DNA from 3 places in the Desemzia sp. FAM 23989 genome. Region 1 is predicted to be linked to each of the others. Evidence: riboswitches for the same ligand, from Rfam matches in the RefSeq annotation. Region 1 holds a riboswitch; each other region holds the start of a gene.
The links. Region 1 has a riboswitch for thiamine pyrophosphate ahead of thiT (energy-coupled thiamine transporter ThiT). Riboswitches for the same ligand answer to the same signal wherever they lie in the genome.
Positions count from the first base shown of each region.

Region 2: another riboswitch for thiamine pyrophosphate. It lies ahead of thiM (hydroxyethylthiazole kinase); the one in region 1 lies ahead of thiT (energy-coupled thiamine transporter ThiT).
Region 3: another riboswitch for thiamine pyrophosphate. It lies ahead of ACEN36_RS10635 (YkoF family thiamine/hydroxymethylpyrimidine-binding protein); the one in region 1 lies ahead of thiT (energy-coupled thiamine transporter ThiT).

Region 1 is NZ_JBGQQT010000001.1:282,959-287,203, reverse strand. Features, by position in the region: gene ACEN36_RS01300 (hypothetical protein) at 1-1,063, opposite strand, end outside; gene thiT (energy-coupled thiamine transporter ThiT) at 1,231-1,797, opposite strand; TPP riboswitch at 1,874-1,976, opposite strand; gene ACEN36_RS01290 (GNAT family N-acetyltransferase) at 2,058-2,531, opposite strand; gene ACEN36_RS01285 (HD domain-containing protein) at 2,642-3,307, opposite strand; gene ACEN36_RS01280 (ribonuclease J) at 3,391-4,245, opposite strand, start outside.
Region 2 is NZ_JBGQQT010000002.1:823-5,067, forward strand. Features, by position in the region: gene ACEN36_RS01545 (YtxH domain-containing protein) at 217-771, shown strand; gene ACEN36_RS01550 (NADP-dependent oxidoreductase) at 823-1,734, opposite strand; TPP riboswitch at 1,909-2,007, shown strand; TPP riboswitch at 2,075-2,172, shown strand; gene thiM (hydroxyethylthiazole kinase) at 2,293-3,036, shown strand; gene thiD (bifunctional hydroxymethylpyrimidine kinase/phosphomethylpyrimidine kinase) at 3,033-3,845, shown strand; gene thiE (thiamine phosphate synthase) at 3,838-4,245, shown strand, end outside.
Region 3 is NZ_JBGQQT010000020.1:30,040-34,284, forward strand. Features, by position in the region: gene ACEN36_RS10625 (ABC transporter ATP-binding protein) at 1-1,326, opposite strand, end outside; gene ACEN36_RS10630 (ECF transporter S component) at 1,310-1,897, opposite strand; gene ACEN36_RS10635 (YkoF family thiamine/hydroxymethylpyrimidine-binding protein) at 1,894-2,430, opposite strand; gene ACEN36_RS10640 (hypothetical protein) at 2,408-2,602, shown strand; TPP riboswitch at 2,569-2,672, opposite strand; gene ACEN36_RS10645 (hypothetical protein) at 2,840-3,013, shown strand; gene ACEN36_RS10650 (SPFH domain-containing protein) at 3,083-3,862, opposite strand.

The DNA.
Region 1 (4,245 bases):
TTGCGGTTTTCTGCAATTCATTATAATATTCTATAGCTTTAGAGTAATTTCGTTGATGGAAAGCTTCATAAGCCATCATTAACCGTTTCTTATTCGGCAAATAAGTCGTCATTTTAATGTATTTCTGTAATTCATTGGTATAAAATTTCTTCACTATGAACGGGTCAGCATCTTGAATCAACTCTAAAAACAAGCGTTCACAAGTTAATTCATTCTTATATAACACTGACATTTCTTCTATATACGGATCAAAAGCTGTTAAGCATAGTCTCGCTTCTTCAAATTTCAACTGATCTATATACCAGTTATATTCCAATAAATACATGGCGACTTTTAAAGGATTGGAATAGTCTTTTTCTCCTTCTAATTGAAGAGTTGTTAGCGGAATATCTTTCACTCGTTTTCCTTGTGTCATCAAAGCATTTATTTTGAGTTGGGTGTAAAAAGCGTATTTATTTTTCTGATTTTTTAACAACAAATACAAATTGTAGCCATCATTTGGTATGCCTCCCATTTTCATCGGAATTCCATTGGTTGCTGCTGTAAACAAACCTGCCAATGCAAAAGCACTCCAAATTATCGTCAAGACAGGTGAAAAAAATACACCGTTAAAGATTAGCCCAAATAGTGCGATAGAAAGCACTGCATTCACTAAAACTCCGCCTAAATTATATAACACAAATGGAAAATCACCCTCGTTATATGCAGGAGGGGACATCAAACATTGCCCTCCTGTACCAGGTAAGTTCATTCGTTTTTGTTGGATACTTCCTTCTTCTTTGACAAATGTCAAGGAACCTATTCGGAAAGAAACATAAGCATAGCCGGTCATCAACCCAAATACCAAATGACCCATTTCATGAAGTAAAATATGTATCAAATAACTGATAAAAAAAGCTATGAACCCAATAAACAACAGACTTAAATTTAATTCAATTGCATCAGTTTCCAAAAATACTCCTGCAACAAAGCCAATTGTTAAACCGACAATTGCTGAACCTCCCATTACAAGAATCACGGTACTCCACTGGGATTTCTTTCTTTCACTTTTATTTTTTGTCATATGTGCTTCACTTCCTTATGGGTTGGTTGATGCAGTCTCCTAAAAAGGATAACATTACTTATTTAGTATGTACTAGTCGAAAAAAAAGTCAATCATAATTTTGACCGACAACCCTTTTTAGCTTCAAAAAAAGACGAGATAGTAATATCCCGTCCTTTGATCTTGTATTAAAGTGTTGCGGATGAAAATAATTGTGGGGCTGTTTTTTTGATCGCTATCAGTAAGATGCTGACTACGACCGCTGTGATTACTCCACTCAAAATCTGTGTCACGAAAGAATACAATAAAGCACTCATCCCTTCTGGTGCGTAGCTGCCCCAGAAATAATAACCTGCTACAAAATGCCAGAAGAACCGTGCCATCGTACCGGAAAATGTTCCCAGAACAATATACAGATTCAATTTAACCGTCTGATCGGTTTGACTGAGCGAATGGATTTTAGCAGCAAATAATCCTCCGAAACCTGCAAAGGCAAAGGCAATAAAATATTCAATAAATCCTTGTAAAGGACTTAGAATATAGGCATTACCAATTACAAAATGCAAGATCCCCCATAAAAAACCAGCATAAACTGCTGGAACAAAACCTCTCCTAAACGCATAAAGCGTGAGAGGCACCATCCCTAATGAAACTGTAAAAGACGGACCGATATTTGTTGGGATAAGCGATAATACAATGGCTAAAGCAGCTATAATCGTCCCTTCTATCCACACACCAAACTTTTTGTTGCGCATAAAAAAACCTCCTTTATAATTTGAACAATGCCAAACAACAAAGGAGGAGATCACTTGAGTAATTAGACTACATACTTTTGTGCTCTGTCACAATTCCTACGCTCGTGCTAACGAACAGGTTCGAAGGGTCAGAATCATCGATTCAATCTCAGCTTAAAAAAGCACCCCTTTGTGATGGACGTTCATTCAGTTTTTACCTATTCACTATACCGAATATTTCAACCCTTGTCAATACTGCTCTCCGGGTTGAAACGATTTGATTAGTCTAACTTTTTAGCTAATACAAATTCTATACTGTCCCCTATGTTGATCCGTTGTTGAGTATTTGAAAAACCTGATTGAATATACAGCATTTGACTGCTGATATTGTCTATAGAGACAGACAACACAATTTCGTTGATCATGGGATAATGATAGCGCACATAGTCGGGCAGCAGTTCTAAAGACTTTTTAGCATATCCTTCTCCTTGATAATTCAAATCAATCGAATGTGCTCTAAATAGAATTGCTTTTGGATTGTCTGTAAAAGTGGACACCCCTACTCCAAGTTGAAGGATAAAAAAACCAATCAATTCCTGCCCCTTTAAAATCAAAATCGGGTGTTTTTCAGTTTCATGCATACTCTCGGTTAAAGCATCCATTGGCTTAACAATATAAGAATTTGAATCAATGGCATAATTTTCTAATTTTGGAGCATCTTCTATAACCGCTTCTCTTAGAATTATCTTTTCCATAGCCCTTCACCTTGCCTTTTTCATTATTCTTTTTCAGTATAAGAATAACAGACAGGACTAATAAATGTCTCTTGAAACGTTCTTAATTTCTCTGATTTGCAATACTCTGATTACTTCAACCCATCCCACTCCAAATAAAATTCTTGCAAAAACTGTTCCATAAACTGGTGTCTGTTTTCAGCAAAAGATCTTCCTGTTTGAGTATTCATCGTGTCTTTCAACTTTAATAATTTTTCATAAAAATGCATGATCGCTGTATCTTCTCCAGATCGATACTCTTCGTAAGATACCCCTTCTCTCGGCATTTTAGAAGGATCATGAATCAACCGACCACGGGAACCCGAATAAGCCATTGTTCTGGCAATACCGATTGCTCCAATGGCATCTAACCGATCTGCATCTTGCACGAGTTTTCCCTCTATAGAAGTCATCTCTATTTTATTGGTTCCACCTTTATAGGACAAGTTCAGCACAATAAATAAAAGAGACTCTTTTTCGGCGTGGGTTAAAGATAGCTGATTCAACCAATCGGTTAATTTTTTTTCTCCTGCTTCAGGTGTCTCATTTAATTTTTCATCTGGGACATCATGCAGCAATGCAGCCATCTCACAAATAAAAGCATCTACTTCCCCGGGTTCTTCAGCTGCCATTTGCAAGGCTAGATTACGTACACGATGAATATGCCACCAATCATGTCCGGAAGCGTCTTTCTTCAATAACTGAAAGACAAACTGTTCTGTCTGCTTTAAAATCTCTTTTTGAAGGTCTGTTTTCATATTTTGTCCTCTCTAAACTTTTTGAACGACCCATTAAGGGTTTTAAATAAGGCTAGGACAAATGTCCTAGCCTATGCCTTAATTTATCTTCTGCGTTTTGAATTGCTGACTTCCATAATGATCGGTAAGATAACCGGTCTTCTGCGTGTCTTATCGAACAAGAATTTGCTTAATGAGTCTCTGATGTCTTGCTTCAAAGCTCCCCATTCAAATTCATTTTGCTGTAAGTTCTCTTCAACGACTTTTTGGACCATTTCGCTGCTTTGTTCAATCAATTGCGTATTTTCTTTGACGTATACAAAACCACGAGTCATGACTTGTGGACCAGACGTAATTTCTTTTGTTTTACGATTAATTGTCACCACAGCGATCAGAATCCCATCTTGAGACAATAGCTTACGGTCACGCAAGACAATATTTCCGATATCCCCGATTCCAATACCGTCTACCATAGTATTCCCAGATTCTACTTGGCCAGACATCGTCAAGCGGTTGTGAGAATATTCCATGATATCCCCTTTGCCAGGAATAATGATATTTTTATATGAGATCCCTACTTCATGAGCTAAGTCAGCATGAGCTGCCAACATACGGTACTCTCCAGTTACAGGAATGAAGTACTTCGGTTGGATCAAGTTGATCATCAACTTCAGATCGTTCGGTGTAGCATGTCCAGAAGCTTTCAGATTATCGGTGATTTGTTTTACTTCTCCACCAGCACGGTAAACCATATTTTCAGTAGTGGCTACTGTAACTTCCATTTCATTTGAAGGGCTAGTCACGATATAAACTAGATCGCCTTCTTTGATATTCACTTGCGGATGCTTGCCTTTTGCCATACGTTGTAAGGTTTGGATCGGTTCGCCGGTGCTTCCTGTTTCAAGTACAACGATTTCTTGGTCTTCGTATTTTTCAATCTCTTTTACAGAAACGATCAA
Region 2 (4,245 bases), on a different contig from region 1:
TTTAAATGGGAAAGTGTTACGACTTTATTAAGGTGTTTTAGGAGATGATTGGTCTGCATTTAGTTTTAGAAATATACTTTTTAAAACTGTCTAGAAAGTGATCTCGTATATTTTGAGTGCGTTTTACTTTAGAGAATTCTATATTTGTTATATGATAATCATGTAAACACTTATAGGAATACAGGAAAAACAAGAAGTGAGAGGAGCACGAATAGTATGAAATTAACAAAATTGATGGACATGGGAACCGATTATGCTCAAGATGCATACGATACAGCGAAAGACTATTTACCTTCCACACACCATATGCACCATATGGCTAAACCAAGTATGAAGACCAAAGCCAAACTTGCTAAAGGGGTTACTAAGGCGATGCCTGCCAAGGTAAAACATATGGAAGTGGCTAAAATGATTGCTCTGCCTTTAGCAGGTGCACTAGTTGCCTTGTTATTTGCGCCTAAGTCTGGGAAAGAATTACGTTCGGATATTAAGGATAAATTTACCGACGTTAAAGATACTGGAATGGAAAAAGGGCAAGAATGGAAAGAAGTAGGAGTAGAAAAAGCACAGGAATGGAAAGAGGTCGGCGAAGAGAAAGCTCAGGACTTAAAAGAAAAATATTCTGACGAAATGGAAGCTCCGCATGGAAACGTTCATGGGACATCAGCAGAACCTAATGAAGATCAAACGATTCCTGCAGATAAGTTGGATGAAACTCTCAACGATTTAGATTATGATTCTGAAAAAGATCTATTAGATGAGAACCAATAAAAATAAACAAAAAGATGGAGTCAAGAAAAATTCTTGACTCCATCTTTTTGTTTATTTTACTTTAATCACGATTTTTCCTCTTGTATGACCTGTTTCACTTTGTTCATGTGCTTTACGTACCCCTTCTTCTGTAAAAGGGTAAGTTTGACTGACTATGGCTTTGATTTTTCCACTGGTAAGTAAATCAGCTAAGGTTTGCAGGCGTTCGCTTGTGGGGGTCATACTGAAAATAATTCCTATCATCCCTAATTTTTTTAATGTAGTTTCATCCGGTTCTTGTACTAAGGAAACTAAGCGCCCGCCTTTTTTTAGAACAGTGAAACTTTTTTCTTGAGTTTTGCCTCCTAAAGGGTCTAGTACGAGATCGACATCACTGACTGCTTTTTCAAAATCCTCTTTGTTGTAATCAATGAAATAGTCCACGCCTAGAGAAGTAAGGAATGCTTTGTTTTTCTCACTGGCTGTCGAAATAACGTAAGCTTTGTAATGTTTAGCAATTTGTATAGCCAATGAGCCTACTCCGCCAGCCCCTGCGTGAATCAAGACTTTTTCATTATCCCTTAATTGTCCTTTATCTATTAAAGCTTCCCAAGCGGTTTGTCCAGCTAATGGAATTGCAGCTGCTTCCACAAAAGAGAGTTTATCAGGGATTTTAATCGTTACTTCGGCGCGAGATCGGGCATATTCAGCGTAAGTTTTGGATGCATTAGCAAATACACGATCACCTGGCTTTACATTCGTGACATTTGTACCAATTTCACTTACGATACCAGCGACATCACCACCAAGCACCATAGGAAGTTTGCCGCCCATTTTACCGGAACGTCTTTTGCAATCAACGGGGTTAATGGAGAAAGCATGAACTTCAATTAATACCTGATCATCTTTGATAGAAGGCTTCTCCATTTCCATCTCTCTTAATTGATCAGCTGACCCAAATTCTTTAATCGCGATAGTTTTCATAAAAAGGTACTCCTCTCTCTGATTGGTTCTCTAGTTATGATTACTTTAACACTGCTATCTTAAGACCACAAATAATGAGGCTTTTATACTTTAAAAGAGAACGATAAGCGGTGTATTAAAGACAGTAAAGTGATTGATTAAATTTATTATCTATAGTAAACTTATAAGTAATTAAATGTTTTGCAGGGGGACATAATCGTGTTGAGAAGGTTAAAACCTGACCCTTTGAACCTGTTAGTTAACACTAACGTAGGGAGCACAATCGTACATATGTATTCTAACGACTATATTCGTACTGAGCTCTCCAATTTTATTTGGGGAGCTTTTTCTTTTGTAAAACGCTTAATTGCGGGGGGACACAGTCGTGTTGAGAAGGTAAAACCTGACCCTTTGAACCTGTTAGTTCATACTGACGTAGGGAGCAAATAGTGAGTTTCTTATACACTTTTTTGGCTTCTGCATATTTGTAGAGCCTTTTTTTGTGCTCACGTTCTATAAAGGAGGATTGAGATCAGCCTATTTGAATAAGCTAGAGAAACCAAGGAAAGGGTGTAATAAATGTTATCAAGAGTCAAACAAACAGCTCCTTTAGTCCATTGTATCACTAATTATGTGGTGGCAAATTTTATGGCTAATGGATTACTTGCTATCGGAGCTTCTCCTATTATGGCGGATGAAGTGAATGAGGTTGCTGATGTCGTGACAGCTGCTCAAGGAGTATTGATCAATATCGGTACCGTAAATGACCGCACTATCCAAACGATGTTGGTAGCTGGAAAAAAAGCAAATGAGTTAGGAGTTCCTGTTGTACTGGATCCTGTAGGAATCGGTATTTCAAGCTATCGAAAACAAGTGGTGCAACAACTTTTAAAAAGAATGCAGGTTGATTTGATCCGCTGCAATGCAGGAGAACTAGCCGCAATTGCAGGTAAAGAATGGCATCAAAAAGGAGTGGACAGCGGCATAGGGGCGATGCCTGTTTCCAAAGTAGCGCGAGAAATTGCCTTGAAGTATCGCTGTCAAGTCATCGTCACAGGAGAAACCGATTATTTAACGGATGGTCAAGAAGAGCGATACGTGTCTGGAGGCAACGAAATTGCTACACGTATTACAGGTATGGGGTGTTTATTAAGCGCTGTTTGTACAGCTTCGCTTGCGAGTGGAAAAGAAGCCTCATTCAATCAATTAGCTACCACTCTACAAGCGTATAAACAAGCTGCTGAACAGAGTGGAAATGAAGTGGGGACATTCGCTGTACAATTTATGAATGCTCTGCAAAAGATAGCGGAGGCAGGACAATGATTGCATTAACGATTGCAGGATCAGATTCAGGCGGGGGAGCTGGGATTCAAGCAGATCTAAAAACATTTCAAGAGTTAGGGGTATTTGGGACCACAGCCATTACAGCATTAACAGATCAAAATACACTGGGTGTACATGATATTTATGAAGTACCGCCATATTTTGTGCAACAACAGATCCAAACTGTACTAGATGATTTTTCAGTAAAAGCTATCAAAACGGGGATGTTGTTTTCAGTTGAAATAATTGATGGGGTAGCTGAAATCCTAAAAAAACAAAATATACCGCTTATCGTTGATCCGGTGATGATTGCAAAAGGCGGAGCAAAGCTATTGCAAGAATCAGCAGCAAAAACTTTAATAGAAAAGCTGTTTCCCTATACCACCATTTGCACCCCAAACATCCCAGAAGCAGAAGTGCTGACAGGTATTCGTATTAAAAATACGAAAGATATAGAAAAAGCAGCACAACAACTGTTGCGAATGGGTATTCAATGTGTTGTCATCAAAGGTGGACATTTAGAAGAAGAACAGGCAATTGATAGAGTATACACTTGCGAGCAGTCTTTTCAATTGACCACCAATCGTGTGAAAACAAAAGATACACATGGGACAGGCTGTACATTTTCTGCTGCTTTAACAGCCAATATAGCGAAAGGACTATCCATGCAAGAAGCGATCGTTGAAGCGAAAAAATTTATTCAACTAGCTGTTTCTACACCGCTTTATATTGGTCACGGTCATGGGCCGACGAACCACTTTGCTTACAAATGCAACCAAGGAATATGTGAGGTAGAAGTAAATGGATAGAAGTATTTTAACTATTTATTTTGTCATGGGTACAGTGAATTGCAAAAAAGACCCATTGAAAACACTCGAAGAAGCTTTGCAGGCAGGGATAACCTGTTTTCAGTTACGCGAGAAAGGAAAAGGAGCGTTGACTGGTTCAGCCTATGTAGATTTTGCCAAAGCATGTCAAAGATTGTGTGCAATGTACCAAGTACCTTTTATTGTCAATGACGATGTTGAGCTTGCTATACAATTAAATGCTGATGGTATACACGTGGGACAAGATGATTTAGCCTTGACAGCCTTTCGGAAGAGAGTAAAAGGAAACCTTGTAGGTGTTTCAGTCCATAATGTTGAAGAAATGGAACAGGCTATAGTTAATGGAGCAGATTACGTTGGAATTGGCCCAATCTATCCAACA
Region 3 (4,245 bases), on a different contig from region 1:
GGTTGGTTCATCAACTAGTAGCAGTCTCTGTCCTTTAATTAACATACAAAGTACTGCTAATCGGCGTTGTTGACCCTGACTTAAAAGCCATGGTGAAGTAGAAGCTTGATCTTCTAAGTTATGTCGCTTCAAGAGATTAGTGATTAATTTTGTAGTTTCTTCTTCAGTCTTTTCAGGATAAACAGCTTGCACTCCAATATTCAATTCGTCAAAACATGAAGTTGTTAAAAATTGAAGAGAAGGATCTTGAAAAACAACTCCAATTTGAGAAAGCCAATCTTTCCTATTCTTAGAATCAAACTTTAAATCTTTCATATGCATAGTCCCGTCAAAAGGATATTCCCCCAGAATCGTCTGAAAAATAGTTGATTTACCGGATCCACTTTTTCCTTGTAATGCAATTAATTCTCCTGGATAAATCTTCATGTTGCAGTTTTTTACTAAAATGCGGTAAGGATGCCACATTTTTTTCAGCCACTTTGTTTTATATTCTCCTAGTTTAATCGTTATATTTTCGATTTGAAAAATAGGCTCCAAGTTATTTGATACTTCTGCTCGTTGCAGAGGTTTTTCTAGTTCTGATAATAACCCTTCTTGTTCAAGTAGGAGTTGATCGTTAGTAGAAAGTGGATTAAGTGAGATATTTGTCTCTAGAAGTTGCCCCACTCGACTTAATACCATCATTCGGTCAACGAATTGCCACCTATCAAGACGGTGATCGATGACTAGAATGATTTTATTTTGTTTTTTTAGTTCTAAAATTGTTTCTTGAAGTTCGTTTGCTTTTTGATCATCCAAGTTAGAAAATGGTTCATCTAATATATAGACGAGTGGATCAATGATTTCCAAACATGAAAAGTTTGATCGCTGTAATTCTCCACCAGACATGGCATCAAAAGAACGTTCAAGCAATTCGGTAACACCTGTTTTCTTTGCGTGTTCTTTAACCATTTCATCCATTAATGAAGGATCAAAACCTTTGTTCTCTAAGCAAAAAATTAATTCTTGATAGAGATTTTCCATAGCAAATGCTAGTCGGGCATTCTGAAATGATGCAGATATATACCTCATAGATTCCTGATTGTCCATAGATAATAGGTCTTGTCCAGAAACAGAAATTGTGCCGGATTTTAATGTGCCGCCACTTTCAGGATAATATCCTGTTAGAACACCTGCTAGTGTACTTTTTCCTGATCCGCTTGCACCCGCTAGAAGCACAATTTCTCCAGGATTGATTGAAAAACTTATATCCAAAAAGTGTACGCTATCTTCTAGATTGAATTCTAATTGCTCAACAACAAGTCCATGATTATTTCCCTTTTTCATGACTGACACCATAAGATTTCAATAGCCCCGTATTGTCCAAAGCAATACAAATTTTATGCGCAATAAACCCAGTAAAAATAAGTGAACTTACTAAACGAATAACAAAGATAGCGATAACGATAGAAATTTCAAGTGAAGCATAATCGTTTCTGAATGCAGTCCAGATAAAACTGAAAATGGTAGCCAAAACGGCACCTACCATTGAATTTCTCATATTATAGCGACGGTATTTCGTAAACATATAAGGCAATTCAACACCTAAACCTTGAATAAAGGCACTGACTATAACAATGGGACCAAAAACATTTCCCAAAACAACTTCTATAACAGCAGCAAATATTTCAGTAATAATACCCACGCTTGGCCGTCTAAGAACGTAAAGAGCAACAACAGGTGCCATAAACCATATCCCGTAAAAAGGTTCATATCCTAAAATACCAATACCTGCTGGAGTGAGAGCAGTTGTTAGAGCAGCTCCTAAATACAATGCAATTAAATAAACAATTCCAAATGCGACAGAGATTAATCCCATAAAAATAAAGTCTCTTAATTTCAATGGCTCTTTATTCATAATGATTCCCCCTCAGGTAAGTTACAGAGTAAAGAGGCTTCTATAATATAATGGCTAACATCTTTGCCTGTTCTTTCTGCGACATATTCTAAATAATCAAAGACATCATGTACTTCACCTTTTAAGTAAGTCGTGTAATGGCCACTTCCAGCATAAACACCTCGGTCAATCCCATTGTTAACCACTTCTTCAATAAGTGACATATAGTTATCAGTGCCCATTGGATACAGCGAAAATTTACCAACAACTGGGAAGGATCTTTTGCGGCTGTTGCGGTCATTGATACGTCTATCATCATAATCAAGTGTGTAGTCTGCATCGTGATCTCCCGGGCAACCTTTCGAGATAGTCATATGAAGACTCATATGTACATCATCATGATATGCTTGAGAAAATACCGCTCGAACGCCGTCAAATACAGCCGATTCTCTACCACGGTAAACCGTTGAAGTGGGATCAGTTTCACTCCACACCATAGAAGTGTCTACATTTTCAAGTGAAGAGAGGATAATGTCGACAAAGTTATCAGACATCGGGGCTAAGTTGAATCTAATTCCCGCAATTCCTTCTTTTGAACCAGGAACACCTACTGCGCAACTGCCGTATGAGACATATTCTTTTTTTGACAAAATAAAAACTCCTTTTCCAGTTAATAATCCAGAAAAAGAGTATAGTAAAAATTATAATCTTCCTACGCAACAATAAAGTTGATCAGGTTCACGAATCTGCTTCTAGCACTCTCAGCCTCCTTTAAAAGGCTCTCCGGATTAAATAACTATTTAATTTTGTTAATTCAGTATACTTGAAAAGAAAATCGATGGCAAGCTAAACATTTTTATTATTTTAGAATTTATCGTTCGAACGTGATAATGTCCTAAGTAGGTCGAAGCATAAAATGTCCCAAAATGATAAAATAAAATCATGAAAAGGATAATACTAACGATGAATGAAGATAAGAAATATAAAGTAATAAAAGCTGTGGCAGAAAAAAGAAAGGAAAAAAAGAGAGCTTGTGTTGTGAAACAAGAATCCCTTTTCCCTTTTTGCAACAAGTCCTTAAAAATTCAAATCATCATCTTCCTGTTTAGGATCTTTTTTAAACAGCAAAGACAATAAGTTTCCTATTAAAATGACCACTATCGCTGCAAAAATAAGTTTACCTAAGAAGAAAATCATTTTTATCACCTACTCGTTAGTATCAACAATTGCCTGACCCGTTTGTACTTCAACCCAACCATGTTCTAAACGTGCTTCTACTTCTTTTAACTTGATCAATTCTTCAGAAATGGATTCAGATAATTTTTTATTGGCTTCCGCCTCTGCTTCTGCTGCTTTTACTTTTTGGTAAGCTAAACTGTCTGCTTTTGTTTTGGCTGTATCGGCTTCCAAGAGAGCTTTTTCTTTTTCTTGACCCGCTTTGATGATCTCATCAATGGATTTTTGCGTTTCCGCATCAACATCTGGAACTCCAAAAGCAACGTCTTCTACCAAGAATCCTTTAGGTTCAACTGCTTTAGTGAAATCTTCTAAAATCGATTGCTGAACTTCTGTTGATTTTGATCCCGTTACATCCAACAAGCTATATCTAGCAACGACACTACGCGATGATTTCAGCAATTGTGCCTTCAACCAGTTAGCTTCAATATCTTCTACGCTGATGCTCCCAAATTCTTTAAACACATCGGAAACTTTTTTCGAATCGACTTTGTAAGCATATGTAATCGATACATGGGTAGCTTTTCCATCTTCCGTAGCCAAATTCAACTTCTCTGCTTTAACCGTCTGTAAGCGAATAGGATACTGAGTTACTTTATCCAATCCGACAAATTTAACCCCTTGGCTTAGCGTTTGATCTCTCACTCCGCCGTTCATTGAATAACGAACCCCTACATAACCATTTTCGATTTTTTCAAAAAACACTAAAAATCCACCTACCAATAAGATAATGACTAAAAGACCAATCATTAACCCTTTGATTTTTTTGATGCTGTTCTTATCGTATATTTTTTCGTTCAATTCTATGTCCTCTTTTCTTTTTTTAACTAAATAATTTTCTTAATAACAAATACTTTTCCTTACTCTCTTACAACAAACCACCCCGTGTAACTATTTACTGCAATACACAAAAAGAAATACACAGGCTTTTCTGCTGTAAGCCTATGTATTCTTTTCGGCATACTTTTTCTTTTACGAGTTGACTCTATTTACCTTACTCTTCTCATAAAAAATCATCTTAATCATTATACCAAAGAAATGAAGAAAAACGGTGGATTCTTTAGATATCTAAGCTTAATTATAGCAATTAATTTAATTACCGCGATTCTGGAAAGCCATTTTTATACAAATCT